DNA from 2 places in the Shewanella sp. AC91-MNA-CIBAN-0169 genome. Region 2 is predicted to be linked to the other one. Evidence: predicted binding sites of a transcription regulator. Region 2 holds the regulator's gene; the other holds the start of a gene.

Region 1 (16,348 bases), on a different contig from region 2:
CATTGACGACATATTCATATATTAGCGCCGTGTTGATATAATTAGTGCCGTGTTGATAGCGTTGTTGGCCATTTCTAGTGTCACTCTCGTAACATGTTGAATGCCCGACAAGTTGAATAATCTGTGAGTTAAGCTTTTGTTAGTATCAAGTTCACCTTAGGATCCGTTATAATCGCCGCGCTAATATTTTGGGATGTCACTCATTAGTCAGGCAGTACTATGGTACTCAATGCTAACGCCGACATAACAACAGATATTTTTCAATCATGAGTTGAATATCAACTTATGATAATTTAATAGTCAATCTTTACGGTGCTTGCTTTGAAACGATAGACCAAAGCAGGATAATCGGGAAACCAGTGTAAATCTGGTACTGCCCCCGCAACGGTGATTGGTGAGAGTCAGGTGCGCAATAACCTTGCGTTAATCATCTCGACTCGCGTGCGTTTACCTTTAGTGTAACGCCATAACCTTAGTCCGGAGACCGGCCTTAAAGGTGATTTCGATGATTTCGGTGGGCAGATCTCGAAATGTAATGTGATACCGCTTGTGGGCTTATTTATAGAACCTTTCTGTAGAATAAGGCCCAAGAGGAGTTTTATATTGCGGCGTTATTGCCCCATTTTTCCTTTCAGGAGTTAAAGGTAAATGGGTACTAAACCAACAAAAATTGCACTGTTATTAAGTGCTGTCTTCAGTGTCGCAAGTGTTAATGCTGTTGCGATTGAATCAGTTGTTACATCCCCCTCGTCTTCGGCTATCAGCATGGATGAAACCATTGTGGTTATTGGCCGTAATGCTGCCAAGCCATTAAATATTGCTGCCAATGTTAATGTCATTGATGCTGCTGATATTCAAATGAGCGGCGCCACCAATTTAACCGATTTATTACGTGGACAATCTGGTATTCAGGTGTCGGATAATAACTCGGGCAGTGTATTTTCTATGCGTGGGTTTTCTGCATCACAAGCCGCTAATAACACGCTGATCTTAGTCGATGGACGCAGACTGAATAATATTGATATTGCGGCACCGAGCATTGAGTCGATCCCGATTAACTTAGTTGAGCGTATTGAGATTTTATCAGGCAGTGCAGGGGTACTATATGGTGACCAAGCTGTTGGCGGCGTGATCAATATCATTACCAAAGCACCGACAGAAACGGGTGGTGGTTTACAGGTTAGTGGTGGCAGTTTTGATACCTATGAAGCTAAGGGCGATATTTCAGGGGCTATCAATGATGCATGGCGTTACTTTTTAGCGGCCAGTTATAACGAAAGCGATAATTACCGCGATAATAATGACAATGAAACTAGTTCTATTCTAGGTCGCTTACAATATCAAACAGATACCGAAGACTTCTATGTTGAAGTTAATCATTTTGATAACGATCGCCAAGCACCAGGTGCGCTAACGCTGGCGCAGTACGAAGCAGATCCTCGCCAAGTAGCATCATTTTCTGAAGGTGAATTCTCTCATGAAATAACCACAGCATTGCGCAGCGGTTATCAATACCAGCTGAATAATATTTGGGCCTTAGGTGCTGATTTAACCTACTCGGATACATCAACCACGAGTCTGTTATTTGGTGGAGCAGGGCGTATTGAGCGCGACTTATTAAGTTTCTCACCTAAAGCTACTGCTAACTATCATTTAGAACATGGTGATTTAAATTTTGTTGCTGGTATTGATGTGAGTAAAGGTGAAGCTGATTTCGATACACTTTATACGCAACGAAATAATGAACAAACACAAAAGAGCGCTTATGTGCAAGCATCGGTACCGATAACGCCGACGTTATCTTATGTTGTTGGTGGTCGTTATTCTGAAGTGACTGACGATTTATATGACCAATTACTTTATCCGAACCGTATTGAAATCGATAATGACGCCCATGCGTTGGAGTTAGGGTTAAATTATCGCCCAAGCAGTGAACATCGTTTTTATGTCCGTGCAAATGATAACTTCCGTTTTGCCAAAGTCGATGAACAAGCTTACACCCCGCTTGATGTACAAGGTTTAAATCCACAAACAGGCCGTTCTTACGAAGCAGGTTGGGACTTTACCACTACAACTCAAACATTAAAAATCAATGCTTATCAACTTGAGTTAGAAGATGAGATTGTTTACGAAGGCGGTCGTACAGATGGGCCTTATGGGGGTGGTGCTAACGTAAACGCCGATGAATCTCGCCGCTTTGGTGTGAGCACTGCTTATGATGTGCAGTTATCAAATGACTGGCTGCTAGGTGCTTCGTACGACTATATTGATGCAGAGTTCACTCAAGGTGAGAACGACGGTAAAGCGTTATCTTGGGTGGCAAAACATTCAGGTAAAGCCTTCGTAAGCTATGATTTTGCTGATAATTGGCAAGCGTTTGTTGAAGGTGTTTACACTGGTGAGCGTTACATGGAAGGCGACAACAGCAATACCGGTGATAAGTTAGACAGTTACGTGCTAACAAACCTTGCGCTTAACTATACCTATTCAGGTTGGAATGGTAGCTTACGTGTAGATAACTTGCTTGATGAAGATTATGTTGGCACTGGTTATTACTCGGCTTATGGCAGTGGTTATTATTCTGGTACTGGTCGCTCAATTAGACTGACTGCGGGTTATCGTTTCTAGATTATCTTTTTTTAGCGAATAACCTTTCGAAAGCCAGTAAACTATTACTGGCTTTCGTTTTAATATATCGTTAAATTAATGAATAAAGTGATTTATTCTAAGAAAAGGTAATTGATGAATATGACTAATCTTGAGCAACAAGTCCTTACTCAAGTTCAAGCTATTATTGGCAATGAAGAGCAAGTCATTGGTCGTCGTGGCATATTAATTCCATTAAAAAAATCTCTGATTAACGAAGCAGATATTCGAGTCGTTATCGATATCATTTCAGCGGATCCTGCTTTGGCAGCACATTTATTGTTACGCAGTAATACCGCGCAAACAGCAGGTGTCATATCAACAAAAAGCCGTAGTGTAAAAGATGCCTTAATCCGTTTGGGCCAAGTGAACATTTATCGCTACGCGTTTTCGTTTTACCTTAAAGAAAGGCTTGATGAACTTTCTGAGCCTTACAAAAAACTGGTTCAAGGCTATTGGGCATTAAATGAAACCATTGCGGTGGATTGCATACAACTGTTACGTGAAGACAACGACATTGGTGTAGGCACTAAAATCGATGCGGATGAAATGCAAACATTAGCGTTGTTTAGTGTGTTTGGGCAGGTGATTGCGTTAACCGCTTTTGCTTATTTAAATGCTGAGTTGTCTCGACCAGTATCGTTAAAAGTATTGAAGTCGCTTATTGATAAACAACAACAGCAGTTATCGCTCGAAGCATTTGCGTCATTAGGGCTAGATGATGATTTACGCGAAGAATTTTTGATTGCACATAACTTACGCCAAACACAAAACCCTGATTCTCCAGGACTTGTGCTTCGACGCGTACTGTCTAAACGAGGTTTATTAATCAACCCGTTGTAGATTTATGCCTTCACTTGCTACCAGTTCGAGCCACTTTTGGATTAAATTTGCATTAGTGGCATCGCGACGATAGGCCCCAAACAAAGGACGTTTTAGTCCTTCTGCTCCTAATTTTACCGCAGTAAGGCTTAGCCCCTGACTCTCTCGGATAGACCAAGTTGGTAGGGTTGCTACGCCATCATTACAGGCTACTCTTTGTAACAGCATGGAGGTTAAATCGCATTGCTTTTGCTCGCCAGGTTCAATCCCCGCGGGCTCTAAAAAGTGTTTGTATATGTCTAAACGCGCTAAAGGCACGGGGTAACTGATTAAGGTTTGCTTTGCCAATTGCGCTGGCGTGACAAACGCTTGTGCCGCTAATGCGTGATCACTAGCAACGACTAACTTTACTTCAAAATCAAATAGATGCTGATATGCGACGCTATGTCCTGGCACAGGGTCAGATGTTAGCACTATATCTAAACTCCCCGTCTCCAACGCATTGAGTGAATCAAATAAATGACGGCTCGAAATGTCAATTTGAGCTGCTGGCGCATGCTGTTTAAATTGCTCAATAACGGGCATTAACCAACGAAAACAACTGTGGCATTCAATGCCGAGCTTAAGCTGTTGGCTTTCACCTTCTAAACCGCGTTTAAGATCTGACTCGGTTGCAATCACTTTCGGTAAGATTTCTTCCGCTAAATTCAGCAGACGTGAACCTTCGTGAGTAAACGTTAACGGTTTACTTTTACGAACAAAAATAGTTGAGTTAATTCGTGTCTCTAACTCTTTTATTTGATGAGAAAGCGCCGACTGGGTTACAAACCGTTTTTTAGCTGCACCCGCTAAACTGCCACTTTCCTTTAACGCCATCAAGGTGCGAAGGTGTCTAAGCTCTATCATTTTCTCTCCACATGAATCTTGCTCAACTAGCTGATGAAATCAATTCGATTGCTTGACAGCAGAGTAACACAATAAACTTCTAGACGTCCAGACGCCTATGTAGCTTTTCTACATAAATGGCTATAAATTTTTGCTCAACGAAAAGGAAAGCAGTATGAAAATTTCAAGTTTAGGATTTCCCCGCATAGGACGTCAGCGTGAATTGAAGTTTGTTTTAGAACGTTATTGGCGCGGTGAAGCAACATTAACGGAGCTGAAAAACGTTGCCAGTGAATTAAAACGCACTCATTGGCAGTGGCAAGCAGATGCGGGTGTTGAATTACTGCCAGTAGGGGATTTTGCTTATTATGACCAGGTGCTAACCCTGAGCGCGACCTTAAATGTGATCCCCGATCGTCATCGGGCCACTCAAGCTGATGGCAGCCCAGCCGCTGTCGATATTGACACCTTATTTCGCGTGGCTCGTGGCCGTTCGCAAAGCGGCCAACATGCGTGTGCGGCAGAAATGACCAAGTTTTTTAATACTAACTACCATTACCAAGTGCCAGAACTAAGCGCTGATCAAACATTTGAGATTGCCTTCGAGCAATTGTTTGATGAAGTCACAGAAGCACAGCAATTAGGTCATCAAGCAAAACCTGTGCTGCTCGGTCCGGTGACGTATTTATACTTATCTAAAAGCCTTTCTGAGTTTAATAAGTTGACGTTGTTACCGCCGTTATTGGTTGCCTATCAACAAATTTTGTCTCGTTTTGCTGCCCAAGGTGTGAGTTGGGTACAGCTTGATGAACCGGTATTAGCGGCAGACTTAACCGATGAGTGGCAGCAAGCCATTAGCCACAGTTATCAAACGTTAGCGCAACAAAAGCCAGCATCATTAAAGGTTTTACTCGCCAGTTATTACGGTTCTATTGCCCATCATCAAGCATTGGTGAGTGCATTACCGGTTGAGGGGCTACATCTTGATGTAGTCACCGCGCCAGAACAGCTTGATGTGTTTGTTAATGCTTTAGGCGTTCAGCAGGTACTTTCTGTTGGGGTGGTTAATGGCCGTAATGTGTGGGCTGCTGATGTTGATGTGATTGCACAGAAGGTAACCGAGTTAGCGACCACGTTAGGCGATCGTTTGTGGATTGCACCTTCATGTTCATTGTTGCATTGTCCTGTGGATGTCGAGGTTGAAAGCCAATTAATTACGCCATTACTTGGCCAATTAGCTTTTGCGAAACAAAAATTATTTGAACTTAACGAAATTCATCAATTAATCGTTGAGCAAGGTTCAGCAACTAGCCGAGCGATTATTGATCGTTGCCAGCAACGCCGCTTGGCAAAAGCTGCCGCAGCTAATCAACAGGTTGTAGAACGTGTGTCGCAGCTAACCGCTGATGATTTTGAACGTAACAGTCCATTTGCCCGCCGTATCATTGCCCAACAACAAAAGTTAGCGCTGCCATTATTACCCACAACCACCATAGGTTCATTCCCGCAAACGCCAGCTATTCGGGGGTTACGCAGTCGCTGGCGTAAAGGCGAAATCAATGACAATGATTACCGTTCACAGCTTGAGCAAGTCACTCAAGACACCATTTCTCGTCAACTTAAATTGGGTATCGACGTGCTAGTTCACGGCGAAGCTGAGCGTAATGACATGGTGGAGTATTTTGGTGAACAATTAGAGGGCGTTGGGTTTACTCAATTTGGTTGGGTGCAAAGTTATGGTTCTCGTTGCGTTAAGCCGCCGTTAATTTATGGCGATGTGTCTCGCCCCAAACCAATGACGGTCGACTGGGCTACCTATGCGCAAAGCTTAACCGACAAGCCTGTTAAGGGCATGCTAACGGGTCCGGTGACCATTTTACATTGGTCGTTCGCTCGTGAAGATATTCCACGTAAAGATATTGCTAACCAACTTGCATTAGCAGTACGTGACGAAGTGGTTGATTTAGAGAAAGCGGGTATTGGCATTATTCAAATTGATGAACCTGCATTTCGTGAAGGTTTACCGATTAAACAAAGCCAATGGGCAGATTATTTAACCTGGGCGGTGGATGCGTTTAAGTTATCGGCTGCAGGTGTTGAAGATGCAACTCAAATCCATACACACATGTGTTACAGCGAGTTCAATGACACCATTAATGCCATAGCGGCGATGGATGCTGATGTTATCACCATTGAGACGTCACGTTCGCGTATGGAGCTACTGAGTGCCTTTGAAGATTTTCATTATCCTAATGAAATTGGTCCCGGTGTGTATGACATTCATTCGCCAAATATTCCAACCGTTGATGAAATGGTCGACTTAATAACTAAAGCGTCGCAAAAAGTGCCGGTGAAACAGTTATGGGTTAATCCTGATTGTGGTTTAAAAACCCGTACCTGGGATGAAGTTGAGCCCGCGCTGCGGAATATGATTGAAGCGACTAAAGTGCTTCGACGTCGGTTCTAATTGGGATGAACTCGTTATAGATAACATTGATTTAAATGAAAATAATTTATTAATATTAGCTGGCAGACATGGCGAAGCCAAATGTAGACTTGGCAATTGTATGTAGTTGTATGTAGTTGTATGTAGTTGAATTTGATTGTTCTCTGTTGAGATTAGTTGAAAAAAACTTATCTTAGAGAAAAACGGTGTGAGCACCCCCGGATTCAACGGCTGACCGTTATCTGTTTATTATTCAACGATACTGCGGTGAATAGCGCTATTGTTTACTACACTGAAACTAAAGATGTGCAGTTAACAATAGGAGCTATTATGAGTCACACTTATAAAGTCATTGAACTCGTGGGATCATCACCAATAAGTTCAGATGAGGCGGTCAAAAATGCGATTGCAGAAGCCAATAAAAGTTTACTACATTTGCGTTGGTTTCAAGTTATCGAAACTCGTGGTCACTTAGAAGAAGGCCTAATTGCTCATTGGCAAGTGACTATTAAAGTGGGTTTTACCTTAGACTCTAATGCCTAATGCTTATTTTGTTTATGCGTCTCTTGGTAAACCCTTTTGTATTGATCTGATCACTCGTTGAGTTTTACGTGAAAGCGCCGACTGTGGCGCTTTTTGTATTTGTTGAACTAATGCCCATTCAATATGCTCAAGTACCATATCATCCACTTCTTCACTGTGTTTACGTTGCTCTAACGCATTAATAATGGCCGGATTAGCAGGGGCATTACCTAATGCAATCGCGATATTACGTAACCAACGTTTATGACCAATTCGTCGAATCGCACTGCCTTCTGTTTGGCTGAGAAAATAAGGTTCAGACCAAGCAAATAGAGTCAGTAAATCGGGTTGAATAAGCGCACTGCGAGTATGAAAATCAGTTTCTTTTGTCAGTGGTGCTTTAGCATTGACTGGGCACACTAGCTGGCAGTCATCACAGCCATAAATACGATTGCCTATAAGCGGGCGAAACTCTTCTGGGATAGCGCCCTGTAATTCAATGGTCAAGTAAGAAATACAGCGTCTTGCATCGACAACATAGGGCTCGACAATCGCATCAGTTGGGCATGACTTTATGCAGGCTACGCAAGTGTTGCAGCCTTCTTCAATCGGGATATCTAACGGTAACGGTAAGTTAATGAGTAACTCGCCAAGAAAAAACCAGCTGCCTGCATCTGGGTTTAAAATTAACGAGTGTTTGCCTGTCCAGCCTAGTCCGGCTTTATCGGCTAATGGACGTTCTAAAATAGGTGCAGAATCCACAAAAGGTCTAAAATCAGTCGTATCAAAGTCGAGCTGTTGGCAATACTGGTTAATTTTATCGCCGAGCTTTTTAAGCCGTTGTCGGATGAGTTTATGGTAATCACGTCCACCCGCATAACGAGAGATATAACCAAGATTTGGGTCGGTTAAATTACTGGCAAAGCCAGCGTCAGGCGGTAAATAGTCCATCCGAGCACAAATCACTCTAATGGTTCCGGGATGTAACTCAGCGGGTCTAGCACGCATCATTCCGTGATTAGCCATGTAAGCCATCTCACCGTGATAACCTTTATCTAACCAGTCTTGTAATGCTGCCTCATGCTGAGTTAAGTCGACATCAGCAACACCAATATGAGCAAAGCCAAGTTCTTTACCCCAAAGCTTGATTTGCCTATTGAGCACATCAAGTTGAACCGCGGTCAATGGACAGGGCTCGGGGATTGAATTGATCTCAAGATCGGTAATTGGATCAGGCGTTAATACTGGGGTCGTTGTTGTCATAACACTATCATTGAGTAAACACGCTAAAATTATACGCGTTTTACTCAGCTTTGACACAATTTCGACCAGCAGCTTTGGCAGAATAGAGCGCTTTGTCCGCTTTTAGTAACAATGGTGACAAGTCTTCTTCATTACTATAGCTGGCAACCCCGGCACTGACGGTTTGATGTAAGTTCGGCGCAATCTGAGTCCAGTCATAATCAGCAATGGTCTCAATTAACCGATTAGCGATTTCAATGGCTTTAGTTTTGTCGATATTAGGCAGTAAAATCAAAAATTCTTCACCGCCAACACGTCCAACAACATCGGTATCACGCATCATGCTTGTGCTAATTGACGCTAGTTTTACCAGTACTTTATCTCCCATGTCGTGGCCTAATGTATCATTTACTATTTTAAAATGATCAGCATCAAAAGAGATAATGGAAAACGGCTTGCCTGATAGTTTGGATGATTTTAAGAAGTAATGCCCCTGAGAATAGGTGTCACGTCTATTGGCCAATTTAGTCAGCTCATCGGTTAGGGCTAAACGCCTAAAGAGTTGTTTTCGAATGACTTGTTTATAAGCAAACATTGATACGATAATTAAAATAATCGCAACTAAGATAATAATGATGATTTGCATGCTTTCGTTACGCTGTAAAATTTGTAACTGTTGCTCTTTATCTTTGTCGCGTTGTATTAACCATTCGTTTTCGGTTTGAATTTTGTTGGTATTAAAGCGCGCTTGCATTTCTGAGTTGCGATCAGACATATTTTGCTTATCAAGAGCCATGTGCATTTTGATAAATTTTTGCAAAGTTTTTAATGCATTTTCAATATCACCTTTAGCTTGGTAGATATCGCTTTTGATATAGATGTTTTCACTTTCACCGCGTTGATTGCCACCACGGTTAAAATCAATAGATGCAAGCTGACTATATTCAAGTGCCTTATCTAATTCATTTGTCGCTAAATATGCTTGTGCTAGGTATAACATTAATGAACTATGCGGCCCATCATGACTGACTGGGATTTCTTTTTCTGCTTCCTTTAACAGCACTAATGCTTCATCTATTTTATCTAGTTTAATCAGATTTCCTGCAACATTAGTTTTGGCATCTGCAATCGCAACGTTATCTTTTTGGGTTTTCCAGAAGGTGAGCGACTGCTTAAATCGAGCTGTAGACTCATCGATACGTCCAAGCTCTAAAAGTGAAAATGCGATCTGATTATTGATGTTATCAGCTTCTATTTGTTGATTGGCCTTAAGGTAAACTTGTTCTAGTTTTATTTGGTATTTAAGAGCGGTTTCAGCATCACCAAAACGCCGATAACTTGCAGCAAGTTCACTCAAGTTATCATTTGCCCAATAAGTTAAATTAAGATTTTCATACAATTGTTGCGATGTAATTAAATCTTCTAATGCAGATGAATAGTTGCCTTGATAGGACAGCATTGCCCCTCGAATGCTGCGACCGTCAGCGATAAGTCGAGGATCTTCAAGTTCGTATGCATTATTTATTGCATTAGAAAGATCGTCCAGAGCTTCGTCTAATTGCCCTGAAAACTGTTTGTAATAGCCCAAACATAATAATAAATCGGTATGAATTGCGGATGGATAGGGTTCTGAATATATCAGCAGTTGCTGCTCTGCATATTTAATGGCGTTGGTAAGTTCACTCTCTGTAGTAGAAGGCTGGTTCCAGCAGTTTAAACGGACATAGAGTTTTTGACGGATCTCATCGTCAGAGGCAATGATCCGCTTATATTCGTTGAGTAGCTTTTCGCCAGCGATCTGATCAATATAATCAGCTAAATCTATTTTTTTATAGATAGCATCAGCTTTGTCGTTGTCGTAATAAGCGGCAAAAACTGGAGTAGGTAAAAAATATATTGCGATAAAAATGGCAATAAAAAAGTGAAAATTTAGTGATTTATTCAAAATAATAAGCTGCTTTTTTATTTATAGTTTTTTGTTGGCAACAATAATCATTGTGTAGGCGTAGTTATAGCACTTTTATATACATCTTTACTATCGATGAGCAATTATTGTGCACAATGGGTGTTTTATCAATGATAAATTGATGTGACCTGCAGATTAAAGTCCATATTTAGAGACTGATCTGCTCATTAAGTTAATATATCGACGGAGTATTACTTTAAAAACTGATAATACAAACAGTAAAAAATCATGTCATAATTGGATTAGCTTGTTTTCATTTACATGAGTAAAAGACATATCACTGCATAGATATGGCATTAAGAGTGCGTTTGTTCTGGCCTAATTTCAATAAATAATTTGATTATTATGCCATCAAACATTCTGATGCCAATCCATGTGGAGAATGTTAATTGAGAGATAACCATGACCAAAGTTGACCCGCAGTATCAAGAAGTAGCAAAACAAATTTCGTATAACGTAGCAAACAAAGTACTGCCGATGGACAAGTTACCTGAAACATTACTTGAGGCCTATGAAGGCTTGTTTAGCGAACTTATTGAAGATAAAGCCAATACATTTACTCATGCTTGGGATGCATTACCTGCGAGTGCGCAAAAGTTAATGACCAAAGCAGAGTTTCATGGCTTTTATATTGCCAATGCGTGGATGCAGTTAAGCCGTGTTGCGCAAGAAATTGCTGATAGTGCTGACTCTGAAGAAGAGATGAATAATAACGAATATGATGGTGTCTTCGGACGCTTAGCTGAGCAGTCGTTGAAAGAGTGTTTACGTAAGCTTAAAAAAGCGCGCACCGACCGCCCATTGTTGAATAGTTTTAAGCTAGTGATGTCGGCATAAATTTACTGTTATTACAGACATAAAAAATCCCAACTTAGGTTGGGATTTTTTTATGGTTAAAAAGCGCATAACCTTTTCAATCAATGAGTTTCACTATCACAGTAATGACAATCAGCGCTTTACAATTCTAAAGCGCTGAATGGACCTTATTAATGGTTAGAATGAGGTACGTTTGTAACGACGATATTCAGGTTCCCAGAAGTTAGCTTCAATCGATTGTTGCAATAATTCATCGGTACAAGGTAATGCTAAACCTTGATCAATAGCTGCTTTAGCAACAGCAAAAGCAATATATTTACTGACAGCTTGAATATCTTCTAGACGAGGTAATAGCGAGCCAACACCCTCTTTGCCTAATGGCGAACACTCCGCTAAAGCACGACTTGAAGCCATTAACATTTCATCCGATACACGCCTTGCACCACAAGATAATACGCCTAAGCCAATACCTGGGAAGATAAAGCTATTATTACATTGTGCTATCTCAAAGGTTTCGCCATTGACGACCACAGGTTCAAATGGGCTACCCGTTGCCACGAGTGCTTGGCCCGATGTCCAATTAAGAATGTCCTTCGGGGTCGCTTCTACACGGCTCGTTGGATTCGATAATGGGAATACAATAGGGCGTTTACAATGGCTGTGCATTGCTCTAATGATTTCTTCAGTAAATAAACCAGGAGAGCCTGATACTCCAATAAGTACCGTTGGTTTGGCATTGTTAACCACATCAAGTAACGAAATATTGTCACTGTAATTGTCCCATGCTTCTATCGTGGCACAGGGTTGCGCTAGCTTCTGTTGGAATGGAAGTAGGTTAGGCATGTTATCGAGTAATAAGCCCCAACGATCGACCATAAACACTTGTGAGCGAGCTTGTTGATCGCTAATGCCCTCAGACACCATTGTCGCCACAATCGCTTCGGCAATACCACAACCAGCGCTACCCGCACCCAAGAAGGTAATACGTTGTTCGCTAAGTTTACTGTTAGCGGCTTTACAAGCTGCCAGTAGTGAGCCTACCGTAACGGCTGCAGTGCCTTGAATATCATCATTGAAACTGCAATATTGATCTTTATATCGTTCAAGTAATGGCATGGCATTTTTTTGTGCAAAATCTTCGAACTGAATTAAGGCATCTGGCCAGCGACGGCTGACTGCTTGCATAAACTCTTCAACAAATTCAGCATATTCATCACCGCCAATACGCTGATGACGCCAACCCATATACATAGGGTCTTCAAGAAGTTGTGGGTTATCAGTACCAACATCTAAGGTCACCGCAAGACAATACGCCGGGCTTATGCCGCCACAACTGGTGTATAGCGATAATTTACCAATTGGGATCCCCATACCGCCTATGCCTTGGTCGCCTAAACCGAGAATACGTTCTCCGTCCGTCACCACGATGACTTTGACTTTATGGCGGGTTGAGTTATTTAAAATATCATCAATGCGATCTTTGTTAGGATACGAAATAAATAAACCGCGGTTACGACGATAGTTTTTTGAGAAACGTTCACAGGCTAAACCAACCGTAGGCGTGTAGATAATTGGCATCATTTCACTGATGTTATTACGCACTAAACGATAAAATAAGGTTTCGTTAGTATCTTGAATGTTGCGCAAATAAATGTGTTTATCGAGATCATTGGTGAAGTTTTTAAACTGTGCGTAAGCACGAGCGGCTTGCTCATCAATGGTTTCAATGACCCAAGGAATGAGGCCTTCGAGGTTGAAATAAATTCGTTCTTCTTCACTAAATGCACTGCCTTTATTAAGCAGGGGTGATTCAAGAATCGCTGGGCCGGCAAAAGGAAGATAGAGGGGGCGTTTGTTATCGTCCATGGGGAACCTTAATGTGTGAGATCCAGTTAGATCGTTATTAGAATTGGGCTGGTTTTTTGTGCTTGTAGATTATCACGTCTGATCTTTTTTGTGGTCTGTTAAGTGAGTAAAATCACATAATTGTTAGGTACTTTTACTCACCTCTCACTATTGTGTCATTGCTATGTGAACAATCGCATGGTGTAAATGCAAAATGATTATTGTTTAAATGTAAACGCCACAAACAAAAATGCGCAGCCTAAGCTGCGCATTTATAAAGTATTATCTCAACAACTTGGTAGGTTTTACTTACCGCGATGTTTGATTGATAAACCTTTAACGAAGTTTCTTAATACCTGGTCGCCACAAGGCTTATAGTTTTTATGATCAGGGTTACGGAATAGCGCGCCTAGCTCAGATTTAGTCATTGAAAAATCTGCTAAGGCTAATGTGGCAATAATATCTTCTTCACGCATTTCAAGCGCTACGCGTAATTTTTTGAACATAAGGTTGTTAGTCAATTGCTTTAAGGGCGCAGGTACTTCAGCTCCTGGCTTTAATCCACGATTTTGAATGATCAAACCATCTAAGAATTGACACATTAATGTGTCATTACACGCTTGATAACCTTCTTCTTCCTCTTTTTTCAACAGCGCAATAATTTGCTCTGAAGACATGTCTACTTTGGCTTGGCTGAAAATGTTAATCATTTTGGCATTTGAATAGTCAAACACAAAGCGAATACGGCGAAGAATATCATTGTTAATCATAAGGTTCTCTGGCGCGGCTGCGCATAAATGGTTTAGGTCAATTGACGAAACACTAGTATAACGGGTAATCATTGATTAGTCAGATTAATCCTGCTTGAGCTGCAATCGATTTCTAACGCAGCTAGTGTCGCTTCGCTGCTAGGGCGACCTTCGGTCTGCTAGTGCCGCTTCGCTGCTAGGGCGACCTTCGGTCTGCTAGTATCGCTTCGCTGCTAGGGCGGCCTTCGGTCTGCTGGTATCGCTTCGCTGCTAGGGCGACCTTTGGTCTGCTAGTATCGCTTCGCTGCTAGGGCGAGCTTCGGCCTGCTAGTGTCGCTTCGCTGTTAGGCTGTTGATTTTATAGGATCTAGCCGCGTAGCGTCCTAGCCTCTAGGCTTTTAGTGAGATTACTTTGTGAGATACCAATAAATAAACAAAATAGCGAAGCTAACTAAATACAATAAACCAATCCAAGACAATCCAACCATCACCCGGCCATAACGATGTTTTTTAGCCAAGGTGTTACTGGTCATTAAACGGAAGTTAAGCCAAGCAAAAATAACGGTAGTCATAAAGGCAAGGATCATCACAAATTCAAGCAGCGGTAATAAGGCGCCTTTAAAGAATAAAATGAGTAATAAACCCAGCGCGCTGATCCCGAGCATCACCTGTGTTAAATAACTGCGTGTGGACGTGTTGTTAGACAGTAATCGCCAGCCCATATCAAGTGTGCGGCTATAACCATCAATTACCGTCACTGTGGTGCTAAAAATACATAAAAACGCGACTATCCCAATGAGATAGCGGCTTTCATTGCCCATAACTTGGCTATAAAGGGTGATCAATTGCGACGCAAATACCGCGCCAGAGTCAGAAAAACGCTCGCCACTGCCGTGCATCACTAATGCGCCTAACGCTAAAAATACAATCGCCAGTAATGCCGTGGTGACATAGCCTAGATTAAAATCAAAAATAGCCTGCTTGGCGGTTACCGTTTGAGTTTTACGTTTTTCTATTAACCATAATGAGTTCCAAGTACTGACCTCTATCGGAGCAGGCATCCAACCCATCATCGCCACTAAAAAACCGACATACGCCCATTGCCAAGGAGATTCACCAACCACTGGAGTGCCGAATCCGCTATGACGATTAAAAGCCAATGCCACGGCGACTAAGGTGGTTAACGTAAGAGCCAACATGATAATTTTGGTCATTTTATCAAGCAGTTTGTAGTGGCCGAAAATTAATAATGCTAATGAGCTGACCAATACAATTAGCGCTAATACATCAATCGATAGCGGAATAAACTGGGTTAACATTGCTGCCGTTAACATACATACCCCCGCCGTACTGGCAATGGCGGCAATAACATTAAGCCCCGTAAACAGCATCAAATACCCGCGGCCTTGCTTTTGATAACCGTGCAATAAACTCTCATCAGTTGCTGCTGTGTAGCGAGCGCCAGCGGCGAAGAAAGGATACTTAACGATATTGACTAATAAAATGAGCCACGCCAGTTGCCAACCAAATTCGGCACCCGCTCGAGTAGAGGCGACTAAGTGAGAAGCGCCAATCGCGGCGGCGGCCATTAAGATCCCAGGTCCTGTGGCTTTGAACAGTGTGTTAACACGAGATACCCACGGTAAGGCTGATGCAGTTTGTTGATTAAGCATGTTAAAAAAGACCTAGTTTGATTGTTTAGCGGTTAATGATTGTTCAATACGTAAAAGAGTAGCGTTCATTTGTTGTAGATTGTCGAGGATTAATGCATCGGTATTGGGGCGGGCCGATGTGTGGTCTTTCCGTTCAGTGAGTTGTGTTTTTTGTGCCAGTACTTGTGCTCTAAAATCCACTACATTTATGACGCCCGTTAAGTTAATTAACGCCCCAGCACCAGATTGCCCGGCGGTTTCTACGGTAAGTTTATGTATGCCAAACATGCGCATGATGGGGCCTTGGATAAGCGCCATATCGGTGATTTTATCCAATGGAACGGTATTTTCAGTTCGAGTAAACAACCCTTTGCGGACGATGAGTTTTTGCTCAGTTAATTCAGCACTCATGTTATTGATGTAACGTTTTGTCGCCAATAACCCTAGGGGAAACCATAATAATAACAATGGAATACCAACAACACTTAGGCAAAAGACTAAGCCACCAGACAATAACCAGTACAGACCTAGGTTTGCATGAAAGTGGGCACTAACTAGCGTTTTGTCACTCATCTGACCTCCATATCAAAAGCATTTAAATTCACTTTTTTTAAGTATTTATTCTTGTTTAAGTGGCTGGTTACATTTACATTACGGGCTTGTGTTGACTTTGTTAAGAAATGACTTAACTTAGTTACGTAAGTATAAATCCGCACGAGTTGCGCGTCGTTATAGCTTTAACGGCAGTGTGCAGCAG
Region 2 (16,348 bases):
AATTTACACAACCAATTTTGTTTTCCCCACCAGGTGATACGCCCATCGAGTTACCGGTAATTTGATGATTTTCAGTAACGTGACAAGTTTGACACTGGAAGTCATTGCCATCGGTATCCATGTGGACATCGGTCGCTTTATCTGGATAAGACATTGATGAGTCTAAATCGCCGTGTTTAACCGCATCACCACCGCCACCGTAAAAGTGGCAACTGCCGCAATTGTCACGCACGGGTGCACCTACATTTTGGGCAACATTGGCTAAATTGACTCTTGCTAAGGCCTCGCCTGCGCCCGCAGGATCTTTAATGTAAGTTCCCGTGGTGTCGTGACAGACTAAGCAATCGACTTTGGTCATGTCTTTAAAGTCGAATGTAGAATCTTTCCAACCATAACCTGCATGACAACTGGTACAACGCGGTTCGTTACCCGATATCGATACACAAAAGTTGTTAATACTGTTTTTTTTACCACGCATCACTGTGCGGTCAGGTAGTTTTTGCTCTAACTCCCAAGTCCAATGTGAAGATTTCATAAACTCTTCAGCATGTTCTTTATGGCAGGTTAAGCATTGTGTCGTCACTTCAGGGCCATTAGCAAAAGGCCCTTTCAGCGCCTCTTTATGGTTAAAGGCAGCCTGTGCGCTACTGCTTAATAACAGTAATACAGCCAGTGCTGATAATAGTTTCATGATATTTGTCCTTACCCCTGAGCTTGTGCTCAGGGGGGCCAAGTTAGAAGGTTAAGTTAGCGTTAGAAGTTAACGGTCAGTGAGGCATTGACGTCATAGGCGGTGTCAACAACGGGCAACATTGAGTACGCGCTACCGGCAATCACATCGTCAACCTTCATCGGTGCACCTACTGGTGAGCCACTTCCGGTATATTCATAGTCGTAATACAAACCGGCTAACTTGATAAACATTTTTGGATTAATATCAAAGATATAATAAGCTTCGGCAACGTGGCCACGAGTGGCTAACTTACTGCCGATTGGGTCGTCTTGTGCTTGGGTGAAGGGACTCCAGTATTTAGAACCGTAGTTATATTCCAAACCGAATTTGCCGTATGGTGCAGGAATTTGCATGCCCACATAAATGCCGTAACCATCTTTGGTGTCGCTATCAACGGTTTCTTTTGGCACCATAATGATTTCAGTACCAGTGCTGTTCAACTCTGCTTCAAATACTGCATCGCTTAACATGCCACCGAACAAACCAGCATTGCCGTTGGGTTCAGCACGAGTCCATCCTAATGAGGCAAACATTTTCAGGTCGTCATCGGTTTCATAGGCATAACCTAGGCCACCTAAGTACATATCACCAATGACACCGCTTGGTTGTACGCGGGTGACGAAGTTAAAGTTGTCGAATTTTTGCATGTCTTGATACATGGTTGGGGCAAAGATACCCGCCAGTTGAGTAGGGAATGCCATGGTGCCCGTAAAGCCATCATTGACATCTTTAGCACCGAATAAAGTGAACTGTAAGAAATGGTTACCGTCATTAATCACGTCGATATTAAACCCGCCGAGGTGGGTATCTTTAGTGATGATGTCACCAAACAATTCGCCATTGCCGTACTGTGATTCAAAGCCTTGGCCATAGCAAAAACGCACTGTTTGACCTTCAATACCGGTGATATCACCCAAGTTGTAACCTAAGGTAAGACCATCGAAGTTGAAATTGACTAAGTGACCTGATGGCGTGCCGCCTCTGAGTTCATTTTCACGATAATGATTTGGTGGACCGTACGTTGAAGGACGACGTCCAATAGAAAGGTAAGTGCCACTGCCGTTAATGTCTTTCCAATTAAAATAGGCGCGCTCTACTTTTAACTCATCACCACTGGTGCTACCGCTACTGGTGCCATCCATGGTGAATGAGTTCCATGAGTCGAATACTTTAACCCCAGCAGAGTCTCCCCAGCTCTTAAACATGGTTAAACGTCCTGCAAAGCTGACGTTATCCCACACTTTAGCATCAATATTTAGGCGTAAGCGCGTGGTATAAAATATATCGTTATCAATGTCCTGTTGGGTTTTTTGGCCCAACAGCATTGGCATAACGCCTTGCAGCATACCGCTTTGAAACGCGCTGGCTAAATCAGGGTTTGCCATCATCATTTGGCCTAACGGTGAGGTAGCGCTATTTGGATCGCCAAATACTCCTGACATGGCTTTAGCGCCAAAGTCAGAAAAGTTAACGTTCATGGCTGGGTTCCAAGTGACGTTTTGATAATGTAATGAATGTGCTTTGGTTCTAAAATCACCCGTAATGGCTATTCTGTCTAAGGCTGTGTGACGCTCGGTTTTGTCAACTCGTGAATTTAAGTAATCAAGATCTTCATTAATAGTAGCGAGTTGTTGTTTAAGATCGGCAATCTTTTGTGCATCGGTATCTGCTGCTAGGCTTGCGCCGCTCATAAAGAGCGCGTTAGCCACTAATATTGAGATGAGAGTTCTCATGGTCTTTCTCCCCTTTATTTGCCAAATAACACGGTCAATTTGGCAAATTTTTTGTGTCAGGATCCCTGAGGCTAAGCCTCACAGTTTTTTCGTTTGGTTTATTGGCTGATGTTTCGTTTAGAACGAAAATAGACTCAGCATTGATGATTTAGCCGCAAGTAGCTGGTTGGTCTGAATCGGCGGCGTGGTCATATAAAAACTGTTGAATATCTTTTATGTCTTTTTCTGATAAGGCTTCAAAAACGGCAGGTTTAGCTTTGTGCTTATCACGAGTAAAGAAACGATCCCATTGGCTCATGGTTTTGGTCATTGGGGTGAGTTCAGGGCCTTCACTGTTAGCGCTGTGGCAGGCTTTACATTCTTTTTTGTACAGGTGCTTACCTTTTTTAGGATTACCACCATCTGCAGCCATCACTTGGGTGCCAAGTGATAATGCCATAGCAACTGCGATACCAACTTTAATGTAAGTGTTCATCATTTTGTCCTCTGTCGGGCTTATTAGGGTTGTGCATTAACAGCATTTAATTATTTCTTTGCTGTAAACAATGTTACCTAAAAGTGAGTAGTGTTAATTTGAAGTAGATCATATCCATGAGAAAAATCTAATTGAAAAAAAGTTAATTGAAAGAAATCTAATGGACTAGTGTGATGTGGATCTATTGCGTAAAGATGATGAGTTTGTTAGGGGAGATAAAAGAGATTTTTTTGATTCTTATTATGGGTATTTTTAGTTGAGAAATAGACTTTTGATAAGCAGGTTTTTACTAAATAGAGGGATTATTAATCATCATTTGAGATCAAGCCCATTGATGGCTGGTTTTGTTTACAGGTGCAGAATAGCTGATTAGCTCATTAACGTGTTGGTCGACATAATCACTAATACAGTGGCACTAATACTACATAACACTAAGGTGACTATGCGGGTTTTATCTTTATCAACGCGGCCAATTAATCTACCTGAGACAAGATAACCAGCAACGACTGAAGGCAATAATAGCAGTGATAGCCATAAATGCTTCACTTCAACTAAGCCGACGATGGTTAGAATAGCTAAGGCAATTAATGAGCTAAACACGAAAAAGGCAGATAATGCCGCTCTAAACTGACTTGGGTCTTGGCCTGCAAGCAAAATGGCCATTGGTGGACCACCGATAGCAGCGATATTGCCAAATATGCCTGAAAATACCCCAGCGATAAATAAACTGAGGCGATTAATGGGGGCGGTAAAGCGAAAAATGCTAAGAATAACAGCAATAAACACAATGCCTGCAATCACTAAGCCTAGTATGGCTTGTGGGGCAAACAGCAATAATCCAGCGCCTAAAAACCCCCCAGGGATCCGCCCGAGTAAGGCATATTGCAAACCATTAAATTGTAGGTGACCGCGTTCTCTAAATAAGGTCATTGCAGAAATGGCAAAGCCCATAACAATAATAGGAACAGGAACTAATTGAGGATTAACAATATACAGTAGCGGGCTTGCAACAACGGCTAACCCAAAGCCAATTAAGCTTTGGGTTAGCGCGCCAAAAAACACGATAATCGATGCCAGTATCAAGGTCGTTGGATCGATAAATGACATCATAAGTTCTCTTTAAAAACATGACGACTTCTTATTAGGGTCGTTTCAAAGTCTGTGAGGTATTGACTAATCAGTGAATTATTCGAGCTCTTCCCACTCGATACCCATATCATCCATTAACTTTTTCGCTTCACTTGGAATGCTATCAGGCTGATCTTTTGATAGATCACCGTCATAAGGTAATGGTTGACCTGTGTACGCATGCAAAAATGCTTCGCATAGCAGTTCACTGTTAGTTGCATGGCGCAGATTATTTATCTGGCGACGCGTCCGCTCATCCGTCAGTACTTTTAATACTTTTAAAGGGATAGAAACCGTAATTTTTTTTACTTGTTCATTTTTTTTGCCGTGCTCGGCATATGGGCTGATATATTCGCCATTCCACTCAGTCATTAACTTACCCTTAACGATAAATACGCTGCAGATTTTAAACCGTTACAATCTCTAGTCAAATTATTGCTACTATTTAATCCCGATTGCAAATAGATTTCTTGATGTTTAGACGTCTAAACGTCTATTTAAGTTGACGGATGGGGATCTCTTAGGTAAATTTGGACGTCTAGACATCTCTTTGTGTGTTTGTGAAATTTTAGGAGTCACCATGACTAAGCATCAAAACGCCACATTGGCCGTTCGCCAAGGTATTGAAACAGACACACAACATGGTGCTATCGTGCCACCGATTTATTTATCGACCAATTATTCATTCGATGGCCACAATAATCCGCGCGAGTTTGATTACAGTCGTTCGGGTAATCCTACTCGATGTATTTTAGGTGACGCACTCGCCAAACTCGAGCAAGGTGCTACCGGCGTGGTGACATGTACCGGCATGGCGGCGATTACATTGGTGACTAGCTTACTTGGCCCAGAGGATTTATTGGTTGTGCCGCACGATTGTTATGGTGGCAGTTACCGCTTATTTACTAACTTGGCCAAAAAAGGCCAATTTAAGTTATTGGTTGTTGATCAAACTGATGCGCAAGCGCTGAGCAAAGCGATAGCTCAAAAACCGAAAATGGTGTGGTTAGAAACGCCATCGAATCCTTTATTGCGGGTGGTAGACATTAATGCCATTAGTATCGCTTGCCATGACGTTGGCGCGCTAGTGACAGTCGATAACACCTTTTTATCACCAATATTACAGCAGCCATTATTATTAGGTGCAGACATTGTTATTCACTCAACCACCAAATACATCAATGGTCATAGCGATGTGGTCGGTGGAGCGGTAGTGGCTAAAGATCCTCAAGTGGGTGAGTTGTTACATTGGTGGTCAAATACTCTTGGGCTTACGGGTTCAGCATTTGACAGTTATTTAACCCTCCGAGGCTTACGTACTTTAGCGGTACGAATTCGTGAGCATCAACGTAATGCACAAAAGATTGTTGAGTTACTCAGCGCCAGTGATGTGGTGGCCAAGGTGTATTATCCGGGTTTAAAAGACCATCTAGGTCACGAAATTGCGGCAAAACAACAACAAGGCTTTGGTGCTATGTTAAGTTTTGAGTTAATTGGCGGCGAAGCGGAAGTGGTGGCATTTTTAAAGGCGCTGTCGTTGTTTAGTATTGCCGAAAGTTTAGGCGGAGTGGAAAGTTTAGTCGCCGTTCCGGCCACCATGACCCATAGAGCAATGGACCCACAAGCAAGGCAAGAGGCTGGTATTAAAGAGACTTTATTGAGACTATCTGTCGGTATTGAAGATGCAGATGACCTCTTGGCCGATATTCAAGCAGGCCTAGCAGCTGTTGCCGCGATAAAATCAGCTTAATTCGAGTTTAAGTTAGCTGTGGTTTCGACCAAATTGGGTAAAATAGCAAAACATGCACTTGCAACACTATTGGTTTCAAAATAGAAGTCTAGCAGTCGCAACAAAAGTCGTAGTTGTTTAAGGAGTCAGTAATGACGCGAAGTCATTTACATAAGTTTGGTGGTTCAAGTTTAGCGGATGCAGATTGCTATCGCCGTGTTGCACATATTCTACTTACGCATGGCCAGAGTGATGATTTAGTTGTGGTATCCGCCGCCGGAAAAACGACTAACTTCTTATACAAATTATTGAGCCTGCGTGACAGCGGTCAGTTGTGGCAAGAAGAGCTGCAAATTCTGATCAGTTACCAGCAGACGTTAATTGAACAATTATTATCAAACGAGCAAGCGCGTGATTTACGCGAACGTTTGTCTACCGACAAATCTCAGTTAGTCAGCTTATTATCTTTAGAGCAACGTAACGATTACCAATTAAACCAAGTGGTGAGTTTTGGTGAACGTTGGTCGGCGCGCTTAATGGCCGCTTTGTTACGAGAAATGGGCGTAGCTGCGACTCATGTCGATGCGTGCTCTATTTTGGTAGCCGATGAAGGCGCCGTACCCAATATTTTAGTGGCTGAGTCTCGTGACAAGGTACAGGCCTTATTAGCCTTGCACCCGCAAGAGCGTTTAGTGATCACCGGCTTTATATGCGCTAACCGCCACGGCGATACCTTATTGCTGGGTCGCAATGGTTCTGATTTTAGTGCCACCTTAATTGCCAGCTTAGCTGACATTGAACGCGTTACTATTTGGACCGACGTTGAAGGGGTATTTAACGCCGACCCGAATAAAATTAATGATGCTAAATTACTCAAGAGTATGTCATTAGCCGAAGCTGACCGCTTAGCGCGCCTGGGCTCTCCTGTATTGCATTCTCGGACCTTACAGCCGTTATTTAATACCGACGTGAGCCTAGCGGTACGCTCAAGTTACGCTTCACACACTGACTTTACTCTAATTGCGCCACTGAGTTCATCAGCAAGTGCGCCAGTAGTGACTAACTTAAATGAAGTGGTGTTGTTTAGTTTTAAAATGAACGCAGACATTGAACCATTGTTGGCTATTTTAGATAAAGCAGGTATCACACCGTTAGCTTATTGGTCTCTGGCACAACATAAGTTTGAGTTGGCGTTAACGCTTGAAAGCCAGAAACAAGTGCAAGCTTTACTCACTCAATACAGCAGTGAATTTTTGATTGAAGAGTTGAGTGCCCAAACTGACTTAGGCCTAGTGGCATTAGTCAGTGCCGATGCTCATCACTTTAGACGCAGTTTTGCCCGACTACTCAGCCGTGATGCCAAACCGATTTATCAAGATGCATTAAGTTTGGTCACCTTAGTCCCGCAAGCTCAAGTGAGTTTATTGACCCAAAAAGTACATCGTCGTTGTGCTGGACCAAGAATGCGTATTGGAGTGTTATTGCTGGGAGTGGGTAACATTGGTGAGGCGTGGATTGATTTGTTTAAACGCGCCAGTCCAGCATTAGATCACGAACTTGAAGCCTCTGTTGAGCTCGTTGGTTTAGTCGGTTCGAAAAAAGCATTAATTTCTAACGACGGAATTAACCTTGAACAATGGCAGCAAGATTATCAACAGCAAGGCATTGAATGGGATTATGATCAGCTTTTTGATCAATTAGCGCAGTTATCATGCGATGAAATTGTCGCTTTAGATATCAGTGCTAGTGCCGCCTTAACCTTACAATATCCCGAGCTATTTGCCCGTGGTATTCATGTGGTAAGTGCCAATAAATTAGCCGGCTCAGGGCCATTGCCATTTTATCGTGAATTAAAGCAGCAGCTGAGTAATCGCCGCTTATTTTGGCGTTATAACGCCAGTTGTGGCGCAGGTTTACCTATTCAACATGCGTTAAATGACTTACGTAATAGTGGTGACACTATTGAAGCGGTGGGTGGTATTTTCTCGGGCACGTTATGTTGGTTGTTCGAAAATTATGATGGCAGTAAGCCGTTCTCAGAATTAGTACTGCATGCTCGCAGTTTAGGCATTACTGAACCGGATCCACGCGATGACTTATCTGGCCGCGATATGCAACGTAAGTTGTTAATCTTGGCTCGCGAGATAGGTTTAGCGGTAGAGCTAGACGATATTAGTCTTAACTCATTAGTGCCTCAAGCTTTAGCAGAGTTGTCACTAGAAGATTTTTTAGGGCGCATCAGTGAGTTAGACGATGATTTGTTGCAGCAGTATGTCGCTGCAGCTGAACAGAACAAGGTGCTACGTTATGTGGCTTCGCTGGATAAAGTCGAAGGTAAGTTACAGGCTGAAGTGGGTTTGCAGTGGGTTGATAATAATCATCCTTATGCGAATTTAACCCCAGGGGATAATGTGTTTGTTATTCGCAGTGCGTTTTATCAAGGTAATCCTTTGATTATTCGCGGTCCAGGGGCAGGGCGTGAGGTGACTGCTGCGGCTGTGCAGTCGGATTTGGTGCATATTTGCAAAGACCTGTTGCAAGAGTAGTTTTGTTAAAAAAGACCATTATTGATGGTCTTTTTTATGTCATATCGGGAATGTTTGAGAGCTGAAATTCAGCTCTTTTCTTTATTTGCCGCAAACCGCTCAACGCATAAATACTAAAATGTTAGATGACAAGTGTTCACATCTTGAAATGGAGTTCAAAATAATGATGAAAATCAAAGTATTTACTAAAGTGTTAAAACCTAAACTAAGCTTTTGGATGAAACCGATAGAACAAGCTGATTGTGGTTTACAAGACGAAATTAATTTATGGTTATCCACACAAACATCTATAGAAATTACAGAGATTAAACAAACTCAAAGCGGTGGATCATTTATGCCAGCGACATTAAATATTACCATTTGGTATCAGTAATATAACGAGATTTTTTTGTAAGTTTAAAGATTTAATCGACATCAATTAAAAGATAGATAATAAAAATGAATAGGTAGCATAAAGCTGCGTCCTTATTCTAAGTGCTGAAAAAGCTCAATAATAGAATGGCTTAGACTTTTTATTATATAAATATCCGATCGAGATTTCGACCAATTTGAAGTGATGTTTATGGATACTATTTTTGCGAGTATTTAAAGATTGGCCCAGTCTTTAGTTATCTTTATTTATTCTCAGGTAACGAATACTCTTAAGGCGACACAATCTAAGTCGCCTGTGCTTAGGCTTCTTCTACTGCGTCATCTTTTAATGATTCAGCTGTTTTATCGGTTAACGTTATTAATAGGCCTGTGAGTAGGCTCATGCTGTAACCGAGTACGGCGCCAATAATAAGTGGTGGAATGATAGCGGCTAGATCAGCATTTAAGGCAAAAGTGATGCAACAACCGATAAAGGTGCCGGGAATAAAGGCGAAGTTTTTATTACTGGCTTGTAAGCACATAAATGCGGTGACAATGCCTGTTAATGCATAGCTGATCATTGGCGAACCTAGAACACCGCTGCCTGCAATAATTAACCAGCCCCAGAATACACCGGAAAGATTGGTCATCATCGCCATCATCATGCCTTTAGCGCCAGTTTCCGTTTGAGCGAAAAAGGTACTGCAGCCCAGAAAGCCGACCCATGTCACGAGATGAAATACATCAGCAAGACCAGCCCAAACAGCTGCTAATAAACCAGCAGAAATTGCAATTTGCCAACGATGCGCCATGGTTGCCTCACAAAAGATTAAAATTAGAACGGTGAGTTCTAAATTTAGCACAATAAACTAAATTTAGGCAGTTAGGTTTTACAAAAGTCGATCCAGTTCGCAAATAAAAGCAACTGCTAATAAAACCAAACGTTATGCAACTCGATAATTGTCAGAGAGTCATCATGTCTACCGCACATTAACATCAGATATAGTCACTAATGCTATTAACTTTGTTAGAACCTAAGTGTTAGCGCACTTTTTAAAAAATAATTTGAACATTATCAAATGACACAGTCTGCAGGCTGATGAAAAAAAAGCCTGCAGATAGATGAACAAACGGCTGTTTTCAGCCGTTTTATATTGTCTATGATTTAGGCCTAGCGTTAATGTGATTATTACAAATTGCTTATTGATGGTTTTTTAGCTTGACTTAGTATGCAGTTAAACTAGTATATGGACATATAGACGTCCAAACGGCCAAATGATTTAGGTTAAGTTAATCATTTAAGCTGATTGGTATAGACTCCTAAGTGTTACAGAAGTTAAAGGAATACATTATGGCTTTTCATCATGCACAACATGCCCAGTCGTTAAATCAGAGCTTGTCTGAGCTGAATGATATTAATGTGTCTTTTGAGTTTTTTCCGCCATCAACGCCAGCAATGGAAGAGATTTTGTGGAATTCTATTCGTCGTTTAGAACCATTGAACCCTAAATTTGTATCAGTAACATACGGTGCCAATTCAGGTGTACGTGACCGTACTCATAGCGTGATTGAACGTATCCAGAAAGAAACCAATCTACTCGCTGCGCCGCATTTAACCTTGGTTGATGCTAGTGATGAAGAATTGGTTGAGCTGGCAAAGCATTATTGGAATTCTGGTATTAGAGACATTGTGGCATTGCGCGGTGATTTACCTGACGGTAGCCCAAAACCAACTCGCTTTGCCAATGACTTAGTGCGTTTACTGCGCTCAGTGGCCGACTTTGATATTTCGGTAGCAGCGTATCCTGAAGTGCATCCTGATGCGCGTAATGCGCAGGCTGATTTAATTAACTTAAAGAAAAAGATTGATGCGGGTGCTAACCGCGCCATTACTCAATTTTTCTTTGATGTTGAATCTTACTTACGTTTTCGCGACCGTTGCGTTACAGCAGGTATAGATGTTGAGATTATTCCAGGGATATTACCTGTGACTAACTTTAAACAAACTAAGCGTTTTGCTGGCATGACCAATGTCGCCATTCCACATTGGTTACATCGTCAATTTGAAGGTTTAGATGACGACCCTGCAACACGTCAATTAGTGGGTGCCAACGTTGCTATTGATATGGTGAAAGTATTGTCCCGTGAAGGTGTTAAAGATTTCCATTTTTATACCCTTAATCGTGCAGAATTAACGTATGCCATTTGCCATACATTAGGCGTGCGTCCAAAGTAGTACAGTGTAACATTCACTCAATTAAAACCCCGTTAATGGTTCCATTAACGGGGTTTTTGTTTAAATATTCGACGTTTGCCGTATTCTTTTTTGAATATATTTAGCCTATGGTGGTAAGACAATAACCAATAACCAATAACGAATGACTAAAGAGGTGTGATGATGAAAACATCCTTTTACAAGCTCGCTGCATTGGCTGGCATAACGATGCTAACTGTTATGACCGCAGAAGCTGCAGAAACAACTTCCCCACAACTGCCGGTTCCTGCTGCGGCTCAGCTATGTACTTCTTGCCACGGTGCACAAGGTCAAGGTATCGACATTATTGGCCCTCGTTTAGCAGGCTTATCTGCCGATTACATCAGCAATCAACTTGCGTTATTTCATGCAGGTAAACGTCAAAATCCAACCATGTTAGCAATGGCTGCAACGGTGCAAGGTGACAATATTGCTGTGGTAGCGCAATATTTTAGTCAGCAACCTGTTGCTGACATTCCGCTCCAATTTCGCGGTGACAAGGTTGGTATTAGCGATCCGTTCGAAAAATTAGCCTTTCAAGGTGACTGGTCACGTACCATTCCAGCATGTGTTAGTTGCCATGGTCCATCTGCCGTGGGTGGCGGGCAGTTTCCTCGTTTAGCGGGGCAGCAAGCCAGTTACCTTAAAACCCAATTATTAGCCTGGCAAGAGGGCTCTCGTACAGGCGATGCTGATAACATGATGGGCAATATTGCGCTGAAATTAACGGCTGCCGAAATCGATGGGTTATCTCAGTTTTTTGCCAATATAAAATAAGGACATGGCTATGAAATTATTATCGCTATTGACCATTGGCGCTCTGTTTAGCTTGCCTTTACAGGCCGATGAATTATTGACCGAAGTTCCGGCTAAGCCTACTGCGGTAAAATCGTCAGAGTCTTCGACGACACTACCCGATCGCCAAGCTGCATTACCTGCGCTGGAGAAAAAAGTTGATGCTGTTTATCTTCAACCCGCACCATTAACTGCTATTCCCGAGGGGGATTTTGGTGACAAGGTTCGGTTAGGTTATCAATTGTTTGTTAACACCCAACAGCTACGAGACAAGTACGTTGGCAATGAGCTCAATTGTGTTAACTGCCATATGAATTCAGGACGACAAGCTAATTCGTCGCCTTTATGGGCTGCATACTTTGCTTACCCTGCTTATCGTAAGAAAAACGATAAAGTAAACTCTTTTCAAGAGCGCATACAAGGTTGTTTTACCTATTCGATGAACGGTAAAGCTCCGGCGGCAAACTCTCCTGAACTTGTGGCAATATCGGCCTATTCTTACTGGTTGGGCATGAGCGGATTAATGGATCAATACAAGGTTGCAGGCCCAGTGCCTGAGTTGTCTGATGTGGAGTTGGTTAAAGGCGGTAAACGGGATGATTTCCCAATGCCAGCAGCTATTGCTAAACATTTGGATACTGCAGCGTTAAGCCAGCTTCCTGGGCGCGGCTATCCGAAAACACCTCAACCTGAACTGGCTTATTCTCCTGAACGTGGTCAGGTAGTTTATCAAGCACATTGCCAAGTGTGTCATAGTGAAGATGGCCAAGGACAAGTGATTGCTGGTGTTACTGCATTACCACCATTATGGGGAGCTCAAAGCTATAATTGGGGCGCAGGCATGCATAGGGTAAATACAGCTGCTGACTTTATTTATGAAAATATGCCGTTAGGTAAAAGCGTGCAATTAACGGTTCAGCAAGCTTGGGATGTAGCGGCTTACCTTAATTCGTTTGATCGGCCACAAGATCCTCGTTTTAACGGTGATGTGAGTAAGACTCAAGCCACCTATCATAAGCACCAAGGATATTATGGCCAATCCGTTGCCGGCAAGCCTGTTTTGGGCACGGCTTCGTATCCGGTTTTCCCGCTTAAAAATAATATAAAGTAATCATATTTGCTTAGTCTAAACCATTAATCTTTGTCAGTTATACCCATTAAGTTAACGTTTAATGGGTATTTTTATTGGTTGTTAATTCATTTTCAGAAATGTAATACGCAGAGCGCTTATTGAGCATGATGCTAAATGTCAGTATATTCAGTCATCATCATCACCATATAGGCTGGGCAATGACATTATTTACTTCAGCAGCACAATCGTGCCCACTTTGCCAGCAAGCTAACGGTTGTGCGATGGAGCAAGGATTAGCCATTGATGCATGCTGGTGTGCTAAGCAAACGTTAGACATGCCATTGATTATTGAGCAGTACAAAGCCGCATCTACTTTGGTTGATTTGCCGAATGGCCAATGTGTTTGTCAGTCATGTATGACTAAATTGGTGCAACAATTCAACATAGACCCCGTTGAAACTTATTCACCAGAACCAGAACCAGAACCAGAACCAAAATCTGAATCAGAACTCAAACCATAACTATAGCCATAACTATAACTATAACCATAATCATAATTACCATTCATTAGGGGCGTTTCTATGCCAACGAAAGTGATTAATTTTAATGACAAGTTCTCTTTGTTCAACCAGCATTGGTCTCCTCGTGTAATTGCAGAAATGAATGACTATCAATTTAAATTGGTTAAAGTCGAGGGTGAGTTTGTTTGGCATGAACATGCCGATACTGACGAAGTGTTTATTGTAATGGAAGGAACGTTGCAGATCGCTTTTCGCGATAAGGACATTACGCTTCAGGCAGGGGAAATGTTTGTTATTCCTAAGGGGGTTGAGCATAAACCCATGGCGAAAAAAGAATGCAAAATCATGATTATCGAACCTCGAGGTGTCGTCAATACGGGTGAGATAGATAGCGATCGAACGGCGTTAAATGATCAGTGGATATAAAGCAGACCCTTTCTGGTCATTTATGACAGGACTCTGTTCATGCGATCGCATTTCAAGCAATAGCCGCTGGTGTGACGTCAATACGATTTTTAATGAGAAGCCATTGTTAACCCAATGTTAATTTTTATTGTTAGCCTGCTGTTAGTCGGTATACTGAGGAGATTGCGTGTTGGCCATTAAGCCAAAAAGTCTGACATATAACGCTATGTATACTAGAGGATAATAATAATGCTTAGAAAAATTCTCGTTGCTGTCGCGACTATTATAGCGATCCCTTTTGTTGTCGCCCTATTTGTTCAAAAAGACTATTCAGTCACTCGTACTATCACCATAGATAAACCGATCTCCGAGGTTTTTGATTACGTTAAACATCTAAAAAACCAAGATAATTTTAGTAAGTGGGCGCAAATGGATCTCGAGATGGTGAAAGCCTACCGCGGTACCGATGCGACAGTAGGCTTTGTGTCTGCTTGGGCAAGTGAAAACCCAGATGTAGGTGTTGGCGAGCAAGAAATTATTGCCATAGATGAAGGTAAACGTATCGATTTTGAATTACGGTTTATTTCACCCTTTGAAGCGACCGAGCCTGCCTATATGAGCACTACAGCCGTTAATGCTAATCAAACTAAAGTTGATTGGGGTTTTAGTGGCCATTTTGCTTATCCAACTAACTTAATGTTTTTGTTTATCGATTTTGAAACCATGATAGGTACTGATTTACAGCAAGGTCTAGAGTCATTGAAAGTGGTACTCGAAAAATAATTTGTATGTGCATGAGCTAATGAATCATCTTGAAGATGATTCATTAGCTCATGCAGTGGCTTGCCATGGTTAACTTAATCGGGGTAATCTAAAAAATGCAATCGTTGCAGTGGAGTTGGGCCACCGTAACCATAATAAAAATAACCAAACATCTAATAATTATAATATTCGACATAAGTCATTACTCATTATGAGGTTTTTTACATGGAAGCAGTCACGCAATTTGTCAGTATGATTAACAGTATAGTATGGGGTGTTCCCATGCTGATTTTGATTTTAGGAGTAGGGCTGTTTCTGTCGATAGGCTTAAAATTTATGCCTATTTTAAAGCTGAATCGAGGTTTTAAATTATTATGGTCGGGTCGTCAGGTTACTGATGAAAGTGAAAAAGGTGATGTCAGTCCGTTTAATGCTCTCATGACTTCATTATCGGCCACCATTGGTACGGGTAACATCGCTGGTGTGGCTACGGCGATTTTTATTGGCGGACCCGGGGCATTATTTTGGATGTGGTGTACGGCGCTCGTGGGTATGGCGACTAAGTTTTCGGAAGCTGTACTGGCGGTAAAATATCGTGAGACAGATGCTAATGGAAACCATGTTGGCGGCCCGATGTATTACATCAAAAATGGTTTAGGCAGTAAATGGGCCTGGTTAGGCACTGCATTTGCTCTGTTTGGTTCGATTGCCGGTTTTGGTATTGGTAATACTGTACAAGCTAACTCAGTCGCTGATGCAATGAGCAGTAACTTTGGTGTACCTAATTGGGTTACTGGTGTGGTGTTAATGGTGCTAGTGGGTGCGGTACTCATGGGCGGTATTAAACGTATTGCTGAAGTGGCGGGTAAGTTAGTGCCATTGATGACGGTATTTTATATTACCGCAGGTTTAGCTGTATTGATTGTATATGCAGACGAAGTACCTGCTGCTTTTATGTTGATTATTGAAAGTGCCTTTAACCCAGTAGCAGCTCAAGGTGGTTTTGCGGGTGCAGCGGTATGGGCTGCGATTCGTTTTGGTGTGGCACGTGGTGTATTTTCAAATGAAGCGGGGTTAGGGAGTGCGCCAATTGCTCATGCGGCGGCGCAAACTAATAACCCAGTGAAACAAGGTTTAGTGGCCATGTTAGGGACGTTTATTGACACGCTCATTGTGTGTTCAATAACGGGCTTGGCGATTGTAGTTTCTGGTGCGTGGACATCTGGCGAAAACGGCGCTGCATTAACCTCTCTTGCATTTTCACATGCTTTGCCCATGGGTAATTATATTGTGGCCATCGCATTGGCTGTGTTTGCCTTTACCACTATTTTAGGGTGGAGTTTTTACAGTGAAAAATGTATTCAATACTTATTGGGCGACAAAGCGGTTAAGCCATTTCGTCTAATCTGGACCTTGGTTGTGCCTTTGGGTGCAGTAAGTTCGCTAGAGTTTATTTGGTTATTAGCCGACACGTTGAATGCGATGATGGCGATTCCAAACTTAATTGCGTTAGTGCTATTAAGCCCTGTGGTATTTGGCTTAACCCGTGAATACTTTATCAAGCAACGTGCACTAAAAGCCAAAGCATAGTGTGAGTAAATCGTGTGGGTAAATAGTGCAGGTGCATTGTTCGGATAATTTGTTCGGATAATTTGTTTGGCTGAATCGCTTGGCTAAATCATTCAGCAATCGCCGGATAATGGCACCGAGCAATATAATTCAACAATAATAATAGCTAAGCATGTTTATCAGTACATTGACAAACATGCTTTTTTAAAAGGATTTTTATGAAGCACGTTTTTTTTACTGCCTCTGTTGCCGCTATCTTGAGTGCGGTGTTAGTG

Evidence for each region. The regulator MetJ, encoded in region 2, represses methionine synthesis genes. The targets are predictions, from matches to a motif close to TAGACGTCTAGACGTCTA.
Region 1: the regulator MetJ is predicted to act here: its motif matches at 4,447-4,464, upstream of metE (5-methyltetrahydropteroyltriglutamate--homocysteine S-methyltransferase).

What each region holds. Positions count from the first base shown of each region.
Region 1 is NZ_JBEOPM010000001.1:289,882-306,229, forward strand. It holds cobalamin riboswitch at 294-507, shown strand; gene AAEY98_RS01230 (TonB-dependent receptor) at 649-2,628, shown strand; gene AAEY98_RS01235 (HDOD domain-containing protein) at 2,749-3,489, shown strand; gene AAEY98_RS01240 (LysR family transcriptional regulator) at 3,472-4,374, opposite strand; gene metE (5-methyltetrahydropteroyltriglutamate--homocysteine S-methyltransferase) at 4,529-6,820, shown strand; gene AAEY98_RS01250 (dodecin) at 7,130-7,342, shown strand; gene queG (tRNA epoxyqueuosine(34) reductase QueG) at 7,355-8,584, opposite strand; gene AAEY98_RS01260 (tetratricopeptide repeat-containing diguanylate cyclase) at 8,625-10,508, opposite strand; gene AAEY98_RS01265 (DUF3069 domain-containing protein) at 10,932-11,366, shown strand; gene AAEY98_RS01270 (NAD-dependent malic enzyme) at 11,523-13,211, opposite strand; gene AAEY98_RS01275 (YehS family protein) at 13,496-13,960, opposite strand; gene AAEY98_RS01280 (NRAMP family divalent metal transporter) at 14,347-15,612, opposite strand; gene AAEY98_RS01285 (PH domain-containing protein) at 15,625-16,164, opposite strand.
Region 2 is NZ_JBEOPM010000013.1:78,569-94,916, reverse strand. It holds gene AAEY98_RS12690 (tetrathionate reductase family octaheme c-type cytochrome) at 1-691, opposite strand, end outside; gene AAEY98_RS12685 (DUF3373 domain-containing protein) at 754-2,466, opposite strand; gene AAEY98_RS12680 (c-type cytochrome) at 2,615-2,944, opposite strand; gene AAEY98_RS12675 (sulfite exporter TauE/SafE family protein) at 3,311-4,051, opposite strand; gene metJ (met regulon transcriptional regulator MetJ) at 4,127-4,441, opposite strand; gene metB (cystathionine gamma-synthase) at 4,650-5,819, shown strand; gene AAEY98_RS12660 (bifunctional aspartate kinase/homoserine dehydrogenase II) at 5,951-8,344, shown strand; gene AAEY98_RS12655 (hypothetical protein) at 8,508-8,717, shown strand; gene AAEY98_RS12650 (DUF1097 domain-containing protein) at 9,016-9,507, opposite strand; gene metF (methylenetetrahydrofolate reductase) at 10,047-10,931, shown strand; gene AAEY98_RS12640 (c-type cytochrome) at 11,139-11,726, shown strand; gene AAEY98_RS12635 (c-type cytochrome) at 11,737-12,855, shown strand; gene AAEY98_RS12630 (cysteine-rich CWC family protein) at 13,035-13,337, shown strand; gene AAEY98_RS12625 (cupin domain-containing protein) at 13,398-13,763, shown strand; gene AAEY98_RS12620 (SRPBCC family protein) at 13,992-14,525, shown strand; gene AAEY98_RS12615 (alanine/glycine:cation symporter family protein) at 14,730-16,094, shown strand; gene AAEY98_RS12610 (hypothetical protein) at 16,292-16,348, shown strand, end outside.